DNA from 2 places in the Lysinibacillus sp. CNPSo 3705 genome. Region 1 is predicted to be linked to the other one. Evidence: riboswitches for the same ligand, from Rfam matches in the RefSeq annotation. Region 1 holds a riboswitch; the other holds the start of a gene.
The links. A riboswitch is a leader RNA that binds a small molecule or an ion and turns the genes downstream of it on or off. The one in region 1 is predicted to bind cobalamin.
Positions count from the first base shown of each region.

Region 1 (3,210 bases):
TGCACAATATGCGCATGCACGTATTTCTTCCATTTTACGCTCAGCGAATGAGCAAGGCTTTGCTGCAACAACAGATCATTTAACGCTGTTAACTGCAGAAAAAGAAATTGATTTACTGAAAAAAGTGGGCGACTTCCCGAAAGTGGTAGCAGATGCTGCGAAGCACCGTACACCACACCGTATCGCCAACTACATTCAAGAAACAGCAGCTGCATTCCACAGCTTCTATAACGCTGAAAAAGTATTAGATGCTTCAAATAAAGAGCTAACAGAAGCTCGTTTAGCCCTTATTACTGCTGTACGTACAACAATTGCCAACGCATTACGCTTAATCGGCGTATCTGCACCGGAAAAAATGTAATAATCGTCTTTCTAGCCCCGGCACAATCATGTGCCGGGGGTTTTATGTTTTAGGAAGCAAGAGCGGTTGAGGCGAGGGAAAGAGTGGCCGGGTTGAGGGGAAGATTCCGGGGCGACGGAAAGAGCAGCCGGAGCGACGGAAAGAATAGTCGAAGTGACAGAAAGAATATGAAGCGACGGAGGGAGCAGCTAGGGCGACGGAAGGAACAGTCGAAGCGACGGAAAGAACCGCCGAAGTGACGGAAAGAATCAGAAGCGATGGAAGGAGCAATCGAAGCGACGGAAGGAACCGCCGAGGCGACGGAAAGAATAGTCGAAGCGACGGAAGAGACAGCCCAAGTGACGGAAGGAACCACCAGAGCGACAGAAAGAATCTGAAGCGACGAAAGGAGCAGCCGGGACGACGGAAAGAATAGTCGAAGCGATGGAAGAAACAGCCGAAGTGACGGAAAGAACCACCAGAGCGACGGAAAGAATCTGAAGCGACGGAAGGAACCGCCGAGGCGACGGAAAGAATAGTCGAAGCGACGGAAGAGACAGCCAAAGTGACGGAAAGAACCACCAGATTCAGCGGGTGTCCAACACCAGATGAAATAGAGGAACTCAATCTAAGAACGCTACGTCCTGTGGCAATGACTGAGTGACCAACATTATATTGGCGAATGTCACGGAATTGGAAAGAAGTTCACATAGGATGTTAGCCTAAAATCATCGCATCCATGCGATAACGGCTAACTGACCTGCATCACGCAGGCCTAAGCACAAAGCCAATCCCGACGCAATTATGCCAAGGCATAATGGATTGTTTAGAAGTCGTCTCGAATGGAGGCGACTTCTTTCATTTTCATGTATAATAAAATCAACTGAATATTATAAAGGTTCTTTACTTAAGTAAAGTGAAAAGGGAAATCGGTGTAATTCCGATGCGGTCCCGCCACTGTATGTGTGAGTTTTTTCAATCTGCGCCACTGAAAATTTCGGGAAGGCTTGAAAAAGCGTATGAAGCACAAGCCAGGAGACCTGCCTTTATGGAAAACACGTTGTAGCCTACGAGGATAGGATGGTGGATTTTGTATATGTATTTTTGTGCAAATTTAACCCCCTCATTATTTTTTGATGAGGGGTATTTGTTTTGGAAGATGAATGTCGATAAATTTGAAAACATGGGCGAATGTTGGTTAGAAGTTCGCGATGTTGATATACCCCTACAATGTTAGGTATCAAAAACTAAAACGTATCGATAAATCAGAAAAACAATAACAACTATATGCACAAATAGACTGAGGAGGATTCACATGAAGAAAATTTGGAAAATAGGGTTATCAGCATTTTTAGCTATTGGCTTACTTGCTGCATGTAATACAAAAGAGGCGACAAATGACAAGCCGTCATCTTCTGAGCAACAAGGGACAACAAAAGTAGACCAAGCAACATTCCCAATGACGATAAAGGATGCTACAGGCAAGGATATTACGCTAGAGGCACCTCCTGAAAAAATTGTCTCACTCATTCCGAGTAACACAGAAATTTTATTTGGCCTTGGCTTAAATAATGAAATAGTTGGTGTGACAGATAATGACGACTATCCACCAGAGGTTACTAAAAAAGAAAAGGTTGGCGGTATGGATTATAATATTGAAAAAATTATTGCTTTAACGCCGGATATCGTTTTTGCGCATGCGTCGGGTATGGGTTATTCAAAAGGAGCTATTGAACAGCTTGAGGCGGCAGGTGTAAAAGTATTTGTTGTAGCGGATGCAAAAAACTTTAATGAAACTTACACAACAATTGAACAGCTTGGTCGTGCAACAGGAAAACTAGAAGAGGCTAAAAAAATTGTTGCAAATATGAAGGCAAAAGTTAAAGAAGTTGAAACAAAACTTGACGGTGTTGAGGCGAAAAAAGTCTTTGTAGAGTCGTCTGATGAGCCAGAAATTTATACAGCGGGTAAAGGTACATTTATGAATGAAATGCTAGAAATGATTCATGCCGAAAATGTGGCAGCAGATTCAAATAGCTGGTATAAAATTGATGCTGAACAAATTATCGCAAAAAATCCAGATGTCATTGTTGTGGCATATAATTACGTACCTAATATTTTAACGAAAATTCCACAACGTGCAGGCTTTGAGACAATCTCTGCCGTGAAAAATAACGCCATAGTACAAGTGGATGAAAATATAACAAGTCGTCAAGGTCCTCGTTTAGCAGATGGTCTTGAGGAATTAGCGAAGGCCGTCTACCCTGAGGCGTTTAAATGAGTAAAAAAATTGTAGCCTATGTAACAGCAATAACGCTTCTAATTATTAGCATCTGGTGTGGCGTGGCGATAGGCTCGGTTCATATTCCGCTAGAAGTATTGTGGAATAAGGCGGCTGATGAAACAGCCGCCAATATTTTATGGAAAATTCGATTACCTCGAGTTTTGCTTGCGGGGCTTGTAGGGGCGTCACTTGCAATTGCAGGGGCCGCTTTTCAAGGCTTATTAAAAAACCCTTTGGCTGACCCTTATACGTTAGGTGTTTCCTCTGGTGCATCAGTTGGCGCAGTTATGACGATTTTTTTTAGTATATCAATACCTGTTGTAGGTCATTTTACATTGCCGACCTTTAGTATGATAGGTGCCATATTAACGATGGTAGCTGTTATGGGCTTTGCTAGAATAGTAGACCGCTCGTTAAAAATGGAAACTCTAATTTTAACGGGAGTTATATTTAGTTCATTTTTAGGTTCCTTGATTTCTTTAATGATTGCATTATCTGGTGAAGAGCTTCGCCAAGTTATCGGATGGCTGCTCGGCTCAGTATCGATGCGTGGTTGGCCTTATGTTCAGATGATTATCCCGTTTGT
Region 1 is NZ_JAQZSD010000037.1:31,408-34,617, forward strand. Features, by position in the region: gene argS (arginine--tRNA ligase) at 1-361, shown strand, start outside; cobalamin riboswitch at 1,220-1,402, shown strand; gene PVA17_RS15845 (ABC transporter substrate-binding protein) at 1,656-2,621, shown strand; gene PVA17_RS15850 (FecCD family ABC transporter permease) at 2,618-3,210, shown strand, end outside.

Region 2 (3,210 bases), on a different contig from region 1:
CGAATAAAAATGCCAATAAGAAATAACTAAGCTTCCAACCTGAAAATTTCAAGAATCTCTCCTCCTAGCTTTAAAATTTTACGAATTAGTATTAGTATGCGATCGATCCAATGTGCCTTGGCGTAATTGTAGCTACCGCTTCGCTTTCGCTACAGAAAACATTTGTAGCTGCCGCTTCGCTTTCGCACAGATAAACAATTTGTCTGGATTTTGAATTGTGCATTCCTTTCAAAGTCCGTGACATCCGCCAGAGGCTTTTTTTTCATTCAGTAGGTGTTTTGGCCCGTTGGAACCATATCTGTACGCATCTACCACCTTGAGATGGAGTCTCTGCTGAATGAAAAAAAGCACTTCTCCGATAGTGGAAAAGTGCATAGCTAAAAAAGCAAATAAAATTCTAATCTGCTAAGCCGCACACCCATCCTCGTAGGTTGAAACGATCACGTATTTTTCGGCAGGTCTCCTGGCTTTAGTTCAACGTTTTATAGGTCTTCCCATCCTTTGGACAGTGACTTTTTCTATAAAACTCCCTAGTACAGTGGCGGGACCGCGCCGGACTTGAACCGGCTTCCCTTTTAAGCGAAAAGCTGAACAATTCGCACCGAAAAAAGATGAAGTTGTGAGATTTCACGACAAAGTGTAACATGAATTTCCATATTTATGCTATGATTTTTATGAAAAAATTTAAAATTGATAGTCTATGTCGAAAATTTAGATAAATCAAAAAGAAATGTCGCGTTTTTCTATTGAATTTTAAAAAAATTGTCACAAATTAAGAAAGTAATATTGAAATTTTTAAAAAATAAGCTATGATAGAAACAGTTTTCAATTACATGAAAATTGCTTTCAGCAAATGTCTTTTGTAGTGAAAGTGAAGCGTTCGCTATAGAAGCCTCCTACCTGTATAGATGGTGAGATGAATGCTGATTTAAGTTCTTTTCAGCGGGTGTCAAAACACCTGTACCTGCTGAAAGAAGGTAAAGCCCTCGGACAAGTATGCCGAGGCATACTTGATATATTAAAAAATTCATATAAAACGTCCATAAGTGCTTGAATATTTTCAAGATAATAGGGAAATCGGTGAAAGTCCGATACAGCCCCCGCTACTGTAATAGCTGATGAAATCGTGATTGCCACTAGTGAAACTAGGAAGGCGCGAAAGTAAAAGGAAGCTTAAGTCAGGAAACCTGCTTATGTGATGATGCATGCAAACTTTTCGGAGGGAGAAGTTGAAGCGAAAGCGAGTACCTGTATATATTCGTTTTTATTTGGCTTCTACTAAACCTTTACTCTTCGTCTAGAGTAAAGGTTTTTCTTTTTCCTAAAAGCAAATGAGGGGAGAACGAACGATTATGACAACTTGGAATTTAGAGGGTATGAAAACACATCTGTTTATTTGTAATGGCAGTAGCTGTATGAAAAAAGATGCTGAGGACATTACACAGGCGATCCGTGACGAAATACAGGTGCTGGCACTTGATCAGGAAATACATACGACGAGAACTCGCTGTAATGGCAGATGTAAGGATGCTTGTGTTGTCATTGCATATCCTCAAGGGAATTGGTACCGTATCCCGACAACAGAGCATGCGAAGGCACTCGTACAAGATTTAAATCATGAATCGTTACATAATGAGCATGTCTTTACATTGCGTGAAGGCTCGCTACACCGTACAGCACAAACAACAGCCATTAAAGGTATTGAAAAGGTGAAAGAGGGGTAACAACATGGCGCAAAAAGGTAAGATTTTCGTAGTTGGCTTTGGCCCTGGAGACTTTAAACATATTACGACTCGTGCTGTAGAGGCACTGCAACAAAGTCATATGATCATTGGTTATAAAACGTATGTTGAACTTATTCAGGATTTAGTTAGTGCAAAGTCGATTATTAGTACTGGTATGACGGAGGAAGTTTCACGTGCACAGGAAGCGGTACGTCAAGCAGAGGCTGGAAGTATCGTATCGGTCATTTCCAGTGGAGATGCCGGCGTTTATGGAATGGCAGGATTAGTGTATGAGGTATTAATCGAGCTAGGCTGGACAGAAGCCACTGGTATCGAGGTAGAAATTGTTCCAGGTATTTCAGCTATTAATTCGTGTGCGAGTTTACTAGGTGCTCCAATTATGCATGACGCCTGTACCATTAGTTTAAGTGACCATTTAACACCTTGGAATTTAATTGCAAAAAGAGTAGAAGCAGCAGCGATGGCGGATTTTGTTATTGCTCTTTATAACCCAAAAAGTGGACGTCGTACGAGACAAATCGTAGAGGCGCAACGAATTTTATTAGAATATCGTTCGCCAGATACACCGGTTGGACTTGTAAAAAGCGCATATCGCGACCGTCAAGAAATTACGATGACTACTTTAGCTGAAATGCTTGAACATGATATCGGCATGTTAACGACAGTTATTATTGGGAATTCAACAACATTTTTCTACGACAATAAGATGATTACGCCACGTGGTTATCAGCGGAAATATACACTTGGTGATGAAAAACAACCGTTACGACCACATCAACGACTCAAGGAAGAAAATGAACCATGGGCGATGAATCAAGAAACAGGAGCAGCTCGTAATGATTTTGCGACAGATCCTAATGCCAATCGTATTAAGCCCAGTTTAGCCATTAGACCACAACTAAAGCCTAAAAAATCGTCACTTGAAATGGCAACAGCAGCTCTTGCTTTGGTGAAGGGTACAAGCGCTATGAAAGTAACACCCAAGCTCGTTCAACAAAAAATCGAATCTGTTTTTGAATTAGCGGTTAGTCCTGGGGTAGCCAATAAGTTCTTTACGCCGCAACAAATGATGACATTAGCTGAAGTAGTTGGTGAGGAAGGGACGATGGAGTATACACCAGACCATCAAATTCATTTGAAAATTCCAACGTCTGAGCCTGAAGAAATTACAACAAAGCTCCGTGAAGTTGGCTTTTTACTTGCACCACTTGGTGACGTACTTTCGTTAAAAGCTTGTGACTTCTGTTATGGAGAAAAGTTCGATTCGATTCCATATGCGGAAGAGATTCAAGAAAAGCTTGGGGGTATGGCGTTACCGAAAACATTAAATATTGGCTTTAATGGCTGCGGTATGGCGTGTTATCGAGCAGTATTTGATGATATTGGCATTGTGTATCGTAAAAGTAAATTTGATGTTTTCATTGGTGCCAAGCCGGTTGGTCGTACAGCACATGCGGCCCAGCCT
Region 2 is NZ_JAQZSD010000018.1:44,834-48,043, forward strand. Features, by position in the region: gene PVA17_RS09990 (energy-coupling factor ABC transporter permease) at 1-52, opposite strand, end outside; cobalamin riboswitch at 437-621, opposite strand; cobalamin riboswitch at 1,028-1,210, shown strand; gene PVA17_RS09995 ((2Fe-2S) ferredoxin domain-containing protein) at 1,353-1,724, shown strand; gene cobJ (precorrin-3B C(17)-methyltransferase) at 1,729-3,210, shown strand, end outside.
Region 2: linked by a shared signal. The riboswitch ahead of PVA17_RS09995 ((2Fe-2S) ferredoxin domain-containing protein) and the one ahead of PVA17_RS15845 (ABC transporter substrate-binding protein) in region 1 are both predicted to bind cobalamin.